DNA from 3 places in the Streptomyces sp. NPDC047017 genome. Region 3 is predicted to be linked to each of the others. Evidence: riboswitches for the same ligand, from Rfam matches in the RefSeq annotation. Region 3 holds a riboswitch; each other region holds the start of a gene.
What was found. Region 3 has a riboswitch for thiamine pyrophosphate ahead of ABZ858_RS32840 (thiamine ABC transporter substrate-binding protein). Riboswitches for the same ligand answer to the same signal wherever they lie in the genome.

Region 1: another riboswitch for thiamine pyrophosphate. It lies ahead of thiC (phosphomethylpyrimidine synthase ThiC); the one in region 3 lies ahead of ABZ858_RS32840 (thiamine ABC transporter substrate-binding protein).
Region 2: another riboswitch for thiamine pyrophosphate. It lies ahead of ABZ858_RS26385 (cytosine permease); the one in region 3 lies ahead of ABZ858_RS32840 (thiamine ABC transporter substrate-binding protein).

Annotation. Positions count from the first base shown of each region.
Region 1 is NZ_JBEYVW010000023.1:81,636-86,618, reverse strand. Features, by position in the region: gene ABZ858_RS31420 (helix-turn-helix domain-containing protein) at 1-197, shown strand, start outside; gene ABZ858_RS31415 (SsgA family sporulation/cell division regulator) at 296-733, shown strand; gene ABZ858_RS31410 (YibE/F family protein) at 832-2,247, opposite strand; TPP riboswitch at 2,319-2,496, shown strand; gene thiC (phosphomethylpyrimidine synthase ThiC) at 2,489-4,291, shown strand; gene ABZ858_RS31400 (hypothetical protein) at 4,391-4,983, opposite strand, start outside.
Region 2 is NZ_JBEYVW010000017.1:39,859-44,841, reverse strand. Features, by position in the region: gene ABZ858_RS26395 (LysR family transcriptional regulator) at 1-477, shown strand, start outside; gene ABZ858_RS26390 (TetR/AcrR family transcriptional regulator) at 550-1,140, opposite strand; TPP riboswitch at 1,415-1,510, shown strand; gene ABZ858_RS26385 (cytosine permease) at 1,500-2,915, shown strand; gene ABZ858_RS26380 (MBL fold metallo-hydrolase) at 2,952-3,914, opposite strand; gene ABZ858_RS26375 (TetR/AcrR family transcriptional regulator) at 4,070-4,786, shown strand; gene ABZ858_RS26370 (helix-turn-helix transcriptional regulator) at 4,970-4,983, shown strand, end outside.
Region 3 is NZ_JBEYVW010000025.1:112,543-117,525, reverse strand. Features, by position in the region: gene ABZ858_RS32850 (phosphatidate cytidylyltransferase) at 98-1,321, shown strand; gene rlmN (23S rRNA (adenine(2503)-C(2))-methyltransferase RlmN) at 1,414-2,520, shown strand; TPP riboswitch at 2,604-2,709, shown strand; gene ABZ858_RS32840 (thiamine ABC transporter substrate-binding protein) at 2,790-3,866, shown strand; gene ABZ858_RS32835 (iron ABC transporter permease) at 3,932-4,983, shown strand, end outside.

The DNA.
Region 1 (4,983 bases), on a different contig from region 3:
GGCCGGTGACGGAGCGGCAGGAGTACGCGCTGGGCGCGGTCTGCGCGGCCGTCCCCATCACCCTGGGCGACACGGCCGCCACGATGGCCCTTTCCCTTCCCGCACACCAGGCCGACCGGCTGCTGCCCGCGGCACGGCGGCTGGAGAGCGAGGTGGGGCGGCGTGTCGGGTCGCTGGCGCTCGCTATCAGTATCTGAAAACTCACTCCTTGTGATCTGCCATATACGTTCAGCAAGATGCCACCAGTATTTTCTGGGTGATTCCCGGCCAGTCGACGGCAGATGACGGGGTAGCGATGCGCGAGTCCGTACAGGCAGAGGTCATGATGAGCTTTCTCGTCTCCGAGGAGCTCTCCTTCCGCATTCCGGTGGAACTGCGGTACGAGACCTGTGATCCCTACGCCGTACGGCTGACCTTCCACTTGCCCGGCGACGCCCCCGTCACCTGGGCCTTCGGCCGTGAGCTGCTGATCGACGGGGTGGGCCGGCCGTGCGGGGACGGCGATGTGCGGATCGCTCCCGCCGCCGACGACTCCCTGGCCGAGGTGCTGATCCGCCTTCAGGTCGGCAGTGACCGGGCGCTGTTCCGCTCCTCCACCGCGCCCCTCGTGGCGTTCCTGGACCGTACGGACAAACTGGTGCCGCTCGGCCAGGAGGGCGCTCTGGCCGACTTCGACGCCCACCTCGACGAGGCCCTGGACCGCATCCTCGCGGAAGAACAGAGCGCAGGATGAAGCGTTTCTGCACCGGGGCGCACGGGGTGGCGTGACGCTTCACCGCGTACGCCGCCCGCGCACACGGCGCCGGAAGGCTCCCCTGCGCGCCGGCCGGCTCACCGCTTACGGCGCCGGCCCCGCTTGCCGCGCGTCGGCGCGAGCGGAGCAGCCGGGGCGGCCGGGCCCGTAGCCCCAGGACCCGGAGCCGCCGACGCACCGGCGCGGTCGGCCGAGACGACGAGCGCCGCCAGAGCGGTGGTGACCGGCACCGAGGCGACCAGGCCGATGGAGCCCACCAGCGTGCGCACGATCTCCTCCGCCACCAGCTCGCTGTTGGCGACGGTGCCCACACTGCTCTGCGCGATGGAGAAGAGCAGCAGCAGCGGCAGCGCGGCGCCCGCGTAGGCGAGGACAAGGGTGTTGACGACGGACGCGATGTGGTCGCGCCCGATGCGGATGCCCGCGCGGTACAGCCCGCGCCAGCCCATGGCCGGATTGGCCTCGTGCAGCTCCCAGACCGCGGACGTCTGCGTCACCGTCACATCGTCGAGGACACCGAGCGAACCGATGATCACCCCGGCGAGCAGCAGACCGCTCATGTCGATCGACGGATACAGGCCATGGATCAGCCCGGTGTTGTCGTCGGTGTTGCCGGTCAGCGCGGCCCAGCCGATGAACAGCGAGCCCAGCACGCCGATCAGCACCAGGGAGATCAGCGTGCCGAGCACCGCCACCGAGGTGCGCGCGGACAGGCCGTGGCACAGGTACAGCGCGATCAGCATGATGGCGCTCGCCCCGACCACCGCCACGACCAGCGGATTCGAGCCCTGTAGCACCGCGGGCAGGATGAAGAGCTCCAGCACCAGGAAGCTGATCGCCAGCGCGACCAGGGCCATGACGCCCCGCAGCCGCCCGACGACCACGACGGCGAGGGCGAAGATCCCGGCCAGCAGCGCCATCGGGAAGCGGCGGTCGACGTCGGAGACGGAGTACTGCAGGTCCCGCGGCGCGGAGGGCTCGTAGGCGACCACGAGCTTCTCGCCCTGGTGGAACTGCCGTGGCTGGTCCGGCTGCACGATCTCGGTGAAGGTGCGCCCCTTGTCCTTGCCGGTGCCGACGCGGACCGTGGCCTTCTTGCAGGTGCCGGACGGCCGGGCCGGCCCGGCGGAACCCGGGGCGGCCGGGGTGGCGTCGGCCGGCGCTCCGCCGGAGGCGTTCACCGACGTGCAGCTCACCTCCGTCACCCGGGTGACCGTGGCCTGCTGCGTCTGGCGGTCGAAGCCCACGCCGGTGCGGGTGTGGGCGGGGGCGCCGCCCGGCCACAGGACGACGAGTCCGACGACGACCGCGGCGGCGAACGGGATCAGCACGGCGGCGATGACCCGGCGAAGGTGCTTCGAGACGGGAGCGGCCGGCCCGTGGCTGTGGCTGTGTCCATGGCCATGGCCGTGCCCGGGTCCGGAGCCGTTCCCGTGGCCTCGCCCGCGTCCGGGACGGGGCGGCGGGTCGGGGGACTGCTGTGTGGTGGTCACCGCCCGATCATCGCAAGAACCGCGGAGGCCCACTGTTCATCCCACCGCCGATGACGCTAGCGTGGAGGCACCTTTGCACACGCGGGAGCTCGGAGCACCGGGCTGAGAGGGCGCTGACCTTCGTCTTCGCGATGTTTCACGTGGAACGGACGCCGTTCCGCAGGAGACGCCGACAGACGGACACCGCTGCGTCGACCGCCGAACCTGTTACCGGGTAATGCCGGCGTAGGGAGTAGGTCTCATGACCAACAAGGACGCACGCACGCCTGTCTCCGTCCGGGACGAGCAGTCCCAGGAGGCCGGGAAGTCCATCGGCTGGCACAAGGCGTACGTCGAGGGCTCACGCCCCGACCTGCGGGTGCCGGTCCGTCAGGTGCAGCTCACCAACGGGCGGTCGGTCACGCTGTACGACACCTCGGGCCCGTACACCGATCCGCTCGTCGACACCGATGTCCGCCGGGGCCTGCCGCCGCTGCGGGAGAACTGGATCATCGCCCGCGGCGACACCGAGGAGTACGCGGGCCGTCCGGTCCGCCCCGAGGACGACGGGATCAAGCACACCTCGCCGCGCGGTGGCCTGCGCAACCTCGACGCGGTGTTCCCCGGCCGCCCGCGCCAGCCGCGCCGGGGCCGCGCCGGACAGGCGGTGACGCAACTCGCCTATGCGCGCCGCGGGGAGATCACGCCGGAGATGGAGTTCGTGGCGGTCCGGGAGAACGTGTCCCCCGAGGTGGTCCGCGAGGAGATCGCCGCGGGCCGCGCGGTGCTGCCGGCCAACATCAACCACCCGGAGATCGAGCCGATGATCATCGGCAAGCGGTTCCTGGTGAAGGTCAACGCCAACATCGGCAACTCCGCGGTCACCTCCTCCATCGAGGAGGAGGTCGAGAAGATGACGTGGGCCACCCGCTGGGGCGCCGACACGGTCATGGACCTCTCCACCGGCCGCAACATCCACACCACCCGCGAGTGGGTGCTGCGCAACTCCCCCGTCCCGATCGGCACGGTGCCGCTCTACCAGGCACTGGAGAAGGTCGACGGCAGGGCCGAGGAGCTGACCTGGGAGATCTACAAGGACACGGTCGTCGAGCAGGCCGAGCAGGGTGTGGACTACATGACGGTGCACGCCGGTGTGCGCCTGGCGTACGTGCCGCTCACCGCGAACCGCAAGACCGGCATCGTCTCGCGCGGCGGCTCGATCATGGCGGCCTGGTGTCTGGCGCACCACAAGGAGTCGTTCCTCTACGAGCACTTCGAGGAGCTGTGCGAGATCCTCGCGGCCTATGACGTCACGTACTCGCTCGGCGACGGACTCCGGCCCGGCTCGATCGCGGACGCCAACGACGACGCCCAGTTCGCGGAGTTGCGCACGCTCGGGGAACTCAACACGATCGCCAGGCGTTTCCACGTACAGACCATGATCGAGGGCCCGGGGCACGTCCCGATGCACAAGATCAAGGAGAACATCGACCTTCAGCAGGAGATCTGCGATGAGGCTCCGTTCTATACGCTCGGCCCGCTGACCACGGACGTCGCTCCGGCGTACGACCACATCACCTCCGGCATCGGTGCCGCGATGATCGCCTGGTGGGGCACGGCCATGCTCTGCTACGTCACGCCCAAGGAGCACCTGGGCCTGCCCGACCGGGACGACGTCAAGACCGGTGTCATCACCTACAAGATCGCCGCCCACGCGGCCGACCTCGCCAAGGGCCACCCCGGGGCGCAGGAGTGGGACGACGCGCTGTCCGACGCCCGCTTCGAGTTCCGGTGGGAGGACCAGTTCAATCTGGCCCTCGACCCGGACACGGCACGGGAGTTCCATGACGAGACGCTTCCGGCGGAGCCCGCCAAGACGGCCCACTTCTGCTCGATGTGCGGTCCGAAGTTCTGCTCGATGAAGATCAGTCAGAGCATCAACGAGCGGTTCGGCGGCACGGTGGCCGAGGGGGCCTCCCCCGACGAGATCGCCGAGGGGATGCTGCGGAAGTCGAAGGAGTTCGCCGCCGGCGGGAACCGGGTGTACCTCCCGCTGGCCGACTGATCACCGGCCCGGCGGACCCACGCTGAGCGACCCCCCTCCAGGGCGGGGGCGCTCGGCGCCGGCCGTCAGGTCCGGCTTCCGCACGGGGGCGTGGACCGCTCACTCCGGCCGGTGGTCCGGGCCCCCGAAGTCCGGGCTGCTGAAGTCGGGGCTGGAGAAGCTCGGGCGCGGGCCCGGGGCCCCGGCGTCGGGGCTGCTGAAGCCGGGGCGGCCGTAGCCGAGGTGCGGGATGCGGCCGTCGGGCGCCGCCGGGTCCGCGCGGTGCGCGGGGGCGGGTCCCGGGGCGGCGAGCGCGTCGTGCAGGAAGGGCAGGATGCCGCGTTCGAGCAGCGCCTTGTGCCAGGCGTCCCTGGCCCGGGCGAGTTCCTCGCCGAGCGCGCCGTAGGGACCGGTGCCGGGCGCCGGGTGGTTGCGCAGGGCGGTGGCCAGCAGTCCGCCGCCGGCGATGAGGATCGCGGCCGCGGTCACGGCGCCGAACACCCAGCCCGCGGTGATCAGGGTCCGCGCGAACGCCGGTGCCGGGTCGAGCAACTTCAGGAGGTAGCCGACGAGGAGGAAGACAGCGGCCGCGATCCCGGCGAGGACGGGGGCGAGGACCGCGACCACGGCGGCCGCTCCCGCGCCGTCGGCCCCGCCGGTCTCCTCCGGGCCGGCGGCCGGTTCCGTCCCCGCACCGGCCGCACCGGCCGTAC
Region 2 (4,983 bases), on a different contig from region 3:
GTGGACGTCGAACTGGGCGTCCTGGACAACCTGGACCCGGAGATCCGGACCCGGCCGCTCAAACGGACGGCACTGGTCGGCGTCGCCCGCAGCGGCCATCCCCTCTTCCGCGGGCGCATCGACGCCCGCCGCCTCGCCGCCGCCGACCACATCGGCATCTCCCGGCTCGGCAAGCGCCTCGGTCCCCTGGACACCGCGCTCGCGGAACGCGGGCTGCGGCGCCGTACCGCCGTCGTGGTGCCCAGCCACACCAGCGCCATGATGCTCGCGAGCGACAGCGACCTCGTCGCCCTCACCGTGGCCGACTGGCTCCCCGGCACGATCGCGGCGCTGGGCCTGCGCACCTTCCCCATCCCCCTCGAACTCCCCTGCCTGGAGCTGGGGATGGCCTGGCACCCACGCAACTCGTCCGACCCGGGCCACCGCTGGTTCCGCGACCGGCTGGCCGCCGTGGTGGCCCCGGCTGAAGCCACCTGACCCGGAGCCGGGCCGGGGGGACGGCGTGGCGTCGGGCGGCATCGCCGGGGCGCCGGCGGTCACGCCAGCGGCTCAGTGCCGCCCGCGTGCGCGCAGTTCGCGCAGGAACGTCTCGGCCAGTTCCCGGGGGGCGAGCCGGGCGGGGTCGCGGCCGCTGAGCACCCAGAAGAAGGCGGGTCCGATCAGGAGGGCCGTGGCCTCGCCGACCGGGACCGGCCCGGCGCCTGCGCCTGCGCCGAGTACGCCCTCGATCACTGTGCGCGCGCTGTCACCCAGGACGTCCTTGGTGGCGAGGAGGTCCGCCACGGCGGGGTCGTGCTGCGCCTCCCCGAGCAGGGCCCGGTAGGCGGCGCCGGCCGGTGAGCGGGCGAGGAAGTCCACCAGTGCCGCCACATAGGCGGTGAGGTCGTCGACGGGCTCGCCGGTGGGCTCGACGGCGAGTTCCTGCTCCGCGTCCACCGCGCTGGCCTCGAAGAGGATCTCCGCCTTGGTCGACCACCAGCGGTAGACCGTCTGGCGGGACACACCGGCCCGCTCCGCGATGCCCTTCATCGTCATGGCCGCGTAGCCGACTTCGAGCAACTGGTCGTCGACCGCCCGCAGCACGGCCGTACGCGCCTGCTCACTGCGGGGACGCCCCACCTGTCCGTGCCGCCTCTCCATGGCGGCCACCATACATGGACAGCGTGTCTCGCAGAGCGGGCGTTCCGGTGCCGTTCCGTTGCATGCCCGCTGCTCAGAGGCGGTCTCCGCACCAGCGCGTCCGGGAAGACCGAGAGTCCGGGACCGCACCGGCGGACGGGCGGGCGGACGGCCGGTGCGGGCGGCCGGGCGGACGGCCGGTGCGGACGGACGGCCGGTGCGGACGGCCGGGCGGGCGGGCGGCCGGTGCGGGCGGTGCGGGCCCTCTCACCTGGCCGGGCTATCCTGGCGGCCGTACCTGGACACGGGGTGCCCCCGCGCGGGGGCTGAGATCACACCCGTCGAACCTGAACCAGTTAGGACTGGCGGAGGGATGTCACATGTCGTTGCCGTATGCCCATGGTGAAACGGCCGTCACCGACCCACGACACATCACGGCGTTCGACGGGCGCATGCCCTCGGCCCCCGGCGACCTGCGGGTGGAGGCGCGGGGCATCACGCCCGTGCCCGAGGACGCCCGCTACGGCGGCCCGGGGCGGCTGTTCACCGTCTGGTTCGCGCCCAACCTGACCATGACCGGCGTGTTCACCGGCACCGTCGGTGTCACGCTCGGGCTGGACTTCACGACCGCGCTGGCGGCGGTGGTGCTGGGCACCCTGCTGGGCGCGGTGCCCACCGCCTACCTGGGCACCTGGGGCAGCCGGACCGGCGCGGCGCAGCTGCCGCTGGCCCGGCTGGCCTTCGGCGGGTCGGTGGCCCTGCCGGGCGCCCTGCAATGGCTGTCGTCCATCGCCTGGGACGCGCTGATCGGCTTGTTCGGCGGGGACGCGCTGGCCCAGTTGTCCGGGTGGCCGTTCTGGGCGGGCGTCCTGGTGATGCTGGCCGCCCAGGGCGCCCTGGGCGTGCTCGGGTACGAGGCGATCCACCGCCTGCAGACGGTGATGACCTTCGCGCTCGCCGCCGCCTTCGTCCTGCTGGCGGTGAAACTGCTGCACGGCACGCACGCCGCGCAACCGGCCACCGCGCACGGCGCCGACCGGGCCGGCGCGTTCGTCCTGACCTGCACCGTCGCGCTGAGCCTCGCCCTGTCCTGGGCGCCGTACGCCAGTGATTTCAGCCGTTACCTGCCGCCCACCGCCTCACGCCGGCGCATGTTCTGGTGCACCCTGCTCGGCATCGGCGTGTCCTTCGTGGCGGTGCAGGCGCTCGGCCTGTGGGGGGCCGCCGAGTTCACCGACCAGACCGCCCACGGCGTCGACCGGCTCCTCGGCGGCGGTGTGCTCGGCACCTTCGGGCTGCTCGCGGTGGCGCTCGCGGCGCTGTGCAGCAACGCCATGAACGACTACAGCGGATCGCTGGCCCTGCAGACCATGGGCGTACGGCTGCCCCGCCCGGTGGCCGCCGCGTGCGCCGCGGTGCTCGGTTTCCCGCTGGTGCTGTGGATGCACGCGGCCGACACCACCGCCCGCTTCCAGAACGTGCTGCTGTTCGTCGGGTACTGGATCCCCGCGTTCGTCGCGATCGTGGTCGTCGACTGGGCCGCCCGGGCCCGGGTGCGCGGCGGCCGCCCCGTCGACCTGGCCGAGGAGGCGGCCCGCCCGCAGCCGTGGTGGCCCGCGCTCACCGCGTTCGTCGTCGCGTTCGCGGCGGCGGTGCCGTTCATGGACACCGGCCTGTACGTGGGCCCGGCCGCCCGCGCCCTGCACGGCGCCGACCTCGCCTACCCGGTGGCGTTCGCCGCCGCGCTGCTGGTCTACGCGCCGCTGCGGCTGCGGCGCGCGCACGACCACACCTGACGGTGACGGCCCCTGGCCGGGCGGGGCCGGCCCGGCTCACCCGGCCAGGTTCTTCTCGGTGCCGTCGGGCCGGACGTCGACGAGCTTGCCGTCGACGCCCTGCTCCTGGAACGCCTTGACCAGCGAGCCGAGGTCCTCGGAGTAGATGTTCCAGCTGTCGGTGTGGACGGCGACCACCTTGCGGGGGTTCAGCTCCTTCACCACCAGCGCCGCGTTCTTCGAGGTCAGGGTCAGCGGCGCGTTCTTCAGGATCGCCGGGGTGCGGGCGGCGCCGGCGAACAGGACGGCGGTGTCGATCGGCCCGATCTCCTTCTTGACCCGGTCGCCGACCTCCTTGGCCACCTTCACCGAGGCGTTGTCACCGGAGACGTAGACGGTGGGCACGCCCTTGCCGCTGAGCACGAACCCGGTGACCTCGCCGTCCGCGCCGCGGGACACCCCGTCGGGGCCGTGCAGGGCGGGCACCGCGGTGACCGTGATCGACCCGGTGGGCGTCTTCAGCTCCTGCTGCTGCCAGTTCGTCATGCCCGTGATGTGCGCGCCGAGCCGCTTGCGCGCGCCGGGCGTGGAGTACACCACCGGGATGTCCTTGAGCAGCTTGCGGCCGGAGTCGTCGAGGTTGTCGTCGTGCTGGTCGTGGGAGAGGAGTACGGCGTCGATCCGGCCGAGCTTGTCCACGCCGAACGCGGGGCCGTGCGTCTTCTCCAGCCCGCTCTTGTACTTCTTCGGCTCGTCGAAGGTCGGGTCGATCAGCAGACGCGCACCGCCGAGCTTCAGGATCGTGGTCGGCCCGCCGACGTGGATGGCGGTGAAGGCGGCGCCGGCGGCCTGGTCGGGGGCCGTGGACTTCGGCGCGGCGGCCGTGGACCGCGGCGCGCCGGACGCCTGCCGGGCGGCGCCGTCATCGCTGCCGCCGCCACCGCAGGCGGCGAGCAGGACCGCACCGGTGGCGGTCGCGGCGACGGCGGCGCAGGCACGGTGGAACGTCGGACGGTTCATCGGGGACACCAGCTCTCTCGCTACCAACAGGACGTATTCGACGCTAACATAATTGGTTAGTGTCGTTAACACTGTTCCCGGCACCGCCCCCTGACTTCACGCACCTTTCCGGACAAAAACCGGCCGCCCTCGTTAGCGCTGCTATCGTGGCGACCATGTCGACGGCACGAGAGCGCATTCTGGACGCCACCTCGGAACTGCTCGCCACCAAGGACGCGCTGGCGATCTCGACCCGGGCGATCTGCGACCGGGCCAAGGTCGGCATGCCCGAGATCTACCGGCAGTTCGGCGACAAGCAGGGACTGCTCACCGCGGCCGCCGATCTCGGTTTCGAACGCTTCCTGGCCAACAAGCGGCGCAACCCGTCCACCGGCGATCCGGTGGCGGACCTGCGCACGGCCTGGGACAGCCATGTCTCGTTCGCGCTCCGCAACCCCCATCTCTACCGGCTGATGTTCACCCCCACAGGGGACGCGAAGCCGCAGGGGATCAAGGAGGCGCAGGCCCTCCTGCGCGCGGCCGTGCAGCGCTGCCGTGCCGCCGGGCGGCTGCGCACCGCCCCCGAACTGGCCTGTCAGTCGATCCTCTCCGCCAACGTGGGCGTCTGTCTGATGGCGCTGTCGTTCCCGGAGCTGTTCGGGAATCTCGACGTCTCCCAGTCCGTGCGCGACGCCGTCATCGGCAAGGTCACCGGCGACGAGGGCGAGGACACCCGCATCGGCCCCGCCACCGTCCTCGCCCAGGCACTCGTCGACACCCTCACCGGAGCGGCCCCGGTCGACGCGGCCACCCTCGACCGCCTCACCGGAGCACTCGGGCCCGGGACCTCGCGGGCGGAACCCGGGGACGGCGACGTACCTCCGTCGGAGTGATACCGCATTCTGGCCGATTCTCTACGGTCGACCCCGTCGGCGCAGGTCAGAGGCGGTCCGCAGGAGCCTCCGAGCCGCCTCGCCTGACATTTTCTCCCCAACCGAGTTTTTAGCTAGAGCTAAAGGTGGCATCCTTGAAGTACGGCAACAGCGGTTGCCGGCACCAGACTTGGGGGTGAGCACGTGAGCATCTTCGC
Region 3 (4,983 bases):
GCAGCCGGCCGGGTACTGGGGACCAGCGGACCAGGCCCAGGGGGCCGTCCCCGCGGGTCCCGCCCACGATGCGCCGGGCGGCCGGCAGATCCGCCCCCTGCCCATCGTGCCCGAGGTGCCCGCACACGGCGGAGACCAGGAGGACGACCGGGGGGCCGCTCGTACGATGAGCGGCCCCTTGTTCCCGGACGAGGCCGAGCTGCCGCAGTCCTACCCGGCGGCACAGCCGCAGCCCTACGGGGCGCCGCAGCCGCAGCCGCGGTCCTATGACGCCTCGCAGTCGCCGCCGCACTCCTATGGGGCGCCGCAGCCGCAGCCCCTCCCACAGCCACAGCCGCACCCGCAGTCGTACGCGCCGAGCCAGCCGCAGCCACAGCCGCAGCCGTACGGAGCGCCGCAGCCGCGGTCCTACGACACGCCGCGGACGCCGCCCGCCCACGGGCCGGCGCCGCAGAATCCGGAGCCCATGCCCGACGCCCCGCAGCCGGCGCCAGCCCCGCAGAAGAAGAGCGCGGGCCGGGACCTGGGCGCTGCCATAGGAGTCGGTCTCGGGCTCGGCGTGGTGATCATCGCGTCGCTGTTCGTGGTCAAGGCCGTGTTCGTGGGCGTCATCGCGGTCGCCGTCGTGGTCGGCCTGTGGGAGCTGACCTCGCGGCTCCAGGAACGCAAGGACATCAAGGCGCCGCTGGTGCCGCTGGCGGTCGGCGGCGCCGCGATGGTGGTCGCCGGGTACGTCCGGGACGCCGAGGGCGCCTGGGTGGCGATGGCGCTGACCGCGCTGGCGGTGCTGGTCTGGCGGATGACACAGCCGCCCGAGGGCTATCTCAAGGACGTCACGGCGGGCGTGTTCGCCGCGTTCTACGTGCCGTTCCTGGCCACCTTCGTGGCGATGATGCTCACCGCGGGCGACGGCCCGTTCCGGGTCCTGACCTTCCTGATCCTCACCGTGGTCAGCGACACCGGCGCGTACGCCGTCGGCTGGCGCTTCGGCAAGCACAAGCTCGCCCCGCGCATCAGCCCCGGCAAGACCCGCGAGGGCCTGGTCGGCGCGGTCACCTTCGCCATGGTGGCCGGCGCGCTGTGCATGCAGTTCCTGATCGACGACGGCGCCTGGTGGCAGGGCCTGCTCCTCGGCCTCGCGGTCGCGGCCAGCGCCACCCTCGGCGACCTGGGCGAGTCCATGATCAAGCGGGATCTGGGCATCAAGGACATGGGCACGCTGCTGCCCGGCCACGGCGGCATCATGGACCGCCTGGACTCCCTGCTGCCGACCGCCCCGGTGGTCTGGCTCCTGCTGGTGCTGTTCGTCGGCTCGGCCTGAGCCGGCCCCGGCGCCCTACCCCTGCCGCCTGCCGCCCTCGTGACCGGCGGCCCGCCGGGCCACCCGAGTCGATCTGCGACACTGGTACCACCATGCCCAAGCCCGGAGAACTCACTTTCGTCGCCCCCCGCGGAGCCAAGAAGCCGCCGCGGCACCTTGCCGATCTCTCGCCCGCCGAGCGCAAGGAGGCCGTGGCCGCGATCGGCGAGAAGCCGTTTCGCGCCAAGCAGCTCTCGCAGCACTACTTCGCGCGGTACGCGCACGACCCGGAGCAGTGGACCGACATCCCCGCCGGGTCGCGCGCCAAGCTGCGGGAGGCGCTGCTGCCCGACCTGATGACGGTCGTGCGGCACCTGTCCACCGACGAGGGCACCACCCGCAAGACGCTGTGGCGGCTGTTCGACGGCACGCTCGTCGAGTCGGTGCTCATGCGCTACCCGGACCGGGTGACCATGTGCATCAGCTCGCAGGCGGGCTGCGGGATGAACTGCCCGTTCTGCGCGACCGGCCAGGCCGGCCTCGACCGCAACCTGTCGACCGCCGAGATCGTGCACCAGATCGTGGACGGCATGCGGGCGCTGCGCGACGGCGAGGTGCCGGGCGGTCCGGCGCGGCTGTCCAACATCGTGTTCATGGGCATGGGCGAGCCGCTCGCCAACTACAACCGGGTGCTCCGCTCCATCCGTGCCCTGACCGACCCGGAGCCGGACGGGCTCGGCCTGTCCCAGCGCGGGATCACCGTGTCCACGGTGGGCCTGGTCCCGGCGATCCACCGGTTCGCCGACGAGGGCCTCAAGTGCCGTCTCGCCATCTCCCTGCACGCCCCCGACGACGAACTGCGCGACACCCTCGTGCCCGTCAACACGCGCTGGAAGGTGCGGGAGGTGCTGGACGCCGGGTTCGAGTACACCGCGCGCTCCGGGCGACGGCTGTCCATCGAGTACGCGCTGATCCGGGACATCAACGACCAGGCGTGGCGCGGCGACCGGCTGGGCCGGCTGCTCAAGGGCCGGCCCGTGCACGTCAACCTCATCCCGCTCAACCCGACCCCCGGCTCCAAGTGGACGGCGTCGCGGCCCGAGGACGAGAAGGCGTTCGTCGAGGCGATCGCGGCGCACGGTGTGCCGGTGACGGTCCGGGACACCCGTGGGCAGGAGATCGACGGGGCCTGCGGCCAGCTGGCGGCCACCGAGCGATAGGCGGGCGGCAGCCGGGTGCCAGCCCGGGTGCCGGCCGACGGTAGTCTGCCGGACGGTAGTCTGAGGGCCGTACACACATCTTCATATTCCGACAGGGGAGCGCCACAGCGCTGAGAGTGCGGCACCGGCCGCAGACCCTCTGAACCTCGCCCAGGTCATTCTGGGTAGGAAGTTCGGTCACCACTCAAGCTGTTGCGCCCTGCCCGGCGTCCCGCGCGGACCCGGGCGGGGCCGCGTCTCTTCCTGGCCAACCCCCAGGAGGACATCCAGTGCACACCAAGACGTTCGTCGCCGCGGCGGTCGGACTCGGCCTGGTCACGCTCTCCGCGTGCGGGTCGTCCAACGGCGGCTCGTCCGCTGCGGACACCAAGACCGTGACCCTGGTCAGCCACGACTCGTGGGCCGCCTCCAAGAGCGTCATCGCCGACTTCGAGAAGAAGTCCGGCTACAAGGTCCGCGTCCTCAAGGACGGCGACGCCGGCCAGGCCGTCAACAAGGCCGTCCTCACCAAGGACGACCCGCAGGGCGACGTCTTCTTCGGCGTCGACAACACCCTGCTCTCCCGCGCCCTGGACAACGGCCTCTTCCAGCCCTACCAGCCCAAGGACGCCGGGCTCGTGCTGCCGCGGTACCGGGTGGACCAGGCCAAGCACCGGGTCACGCCCGTCGACTCCGGCGACATCTGCGTCAACTACGACAAGAAGTACTTCGCCGACCACAAGCTGGCCCCGCCCGCCACCTTCGACGACCTCGCGAAGCCCCAGTACAAGAACCTCCTCGTCACCGAGAACCCCGCCACCGCCTCGCCCGGTCTCGGCTTCCTGCTCGGCACCGCCGCGAAGTACGGCGACGGGGGCTGGCCGGAGTACTGGAAGAAGCTCAAGGCCAACGGTGTCAAGGTCGTCGACGGCTGGGAGCAGGCGTACAACCAGGAGTTCTCCGGGTCCGCGGGCGGCAGGAAGGCCAAGGGCGACCGGCCCCTCGTCGTCTCCTACGCCTCCTCGCCGCCCGCCGAGGTCGTCTACGCCGAGCCGCGGCCGAAGACCGCCCCCACCGGCGTCGCCGACGGCACCTGCTTCCGCCAGACCGAGTACGCCGGCCTGCTCAGCAACGCGAGGAACACCAAGGGCGGCAAGGCCTTCCTCGACTTCCTGCTCAGCCAGGAGTTCCAGCAGGACATGCCGCTGAACATGTACGTCTACCCGGTGCGCCGGGGCGCCCAGGTGCCGCCGGAGTTCACGAAGTACGGACCGCAGGCCAAGGACCCCGAGACCATGGCACCGGAGAAGATCGCCGCCGACCGCGACCAGTGGGTCAAGACGTGGACCTCCCTCGTACTGAAGTAGCCCCCGCCTCCGCCCGCGACCGCGCCCGCGCCCGTCGTTCGGGGAACGCGGCGCGGCTCGGCCTGATGGCCGCGCCCGTCGCGTTCTTCGCGCTGTTCTTCGCCTACCCGGTGGCCGCGATCGTCCGGCGCGGGCTGCGGACCGGCGGGGCCTGGCACCCCGGGCGGATCGCGGACGTGCTCGGCCAGTCCGGCATCCGGCACGTGCTGTGGTTCACCACCTGGCAGGCGCTCGCCTCCACCGCGCTCACCCTGCTGATCGCGCTGCCCGGCGCCTACGTCCTCGCCCGCTACGACTTCCCCGGCCGCCATCTTCTGCGGGCCGTCGTCACCGTGCCGTTCGTGCTGCCCACCGTGGTCGTCGGCACCGCCTTCCTCGCCCTGGTCGGCCGCGGCGGCCTGCTCGACGAGCTGTGGGGGGTGCGCCTGGACACCACGGTGTGGGCGATCCTGCTCGCCCATGTCTTCTTCAACTACGCCGTGGTCGTCCGGACCGTGGGCGGCCTGTGGGCCCAGCTCGACCCGCGCCAGGAGGAGGCCGCCCGGATGCTCGGCGCCTCACCGCTGACCGCCTGGCGCAAGGTCACCCTGCCGGCTCTCGCGCCCGCGCTCGCCGCCGCCGCGCTCATGGTCTTCCTGTTCACCTTCACCTCCTTCGGCGTGGTGCAGATCCTCGGCGGTCCCACGTTCTCCACCCTGGAGGTGGAGATCTACCGGCAGACCTCGGAGATCTTCGACCTGTCCACCGCGGCGGTCCTGACGCTGGTGCAGTTCCTCGCGGTCGGCGCGATCCTCGCCGTGCACGCCTGGACCGTACGGCGCCGGGAGAGCGCGCTGCGGCTGGTGGACGCCGCCCGCACCGCCCGGCGGCCGCGCGGCGCCCGGCAGTGGGCGCTGCTGGCCGGTGTCCTCGCCTCCATCGCCGTGCTCCTGCTGCTGCCGCTGGCCGTGCTGGTGCAGCGCTCGCTCACCGCGCCCGGCCTCGGCTACTACCGGGCGCTGACGGACGCCGACGGCGGCACCTTCCTGGTCGCGCCGATCGACGCCGTCGGCACCTCCCTGGCCTACGCCGCCGCAGCGACCGCCATCGCGGTGGTGATCGGCGCGCTGGCCGCCGC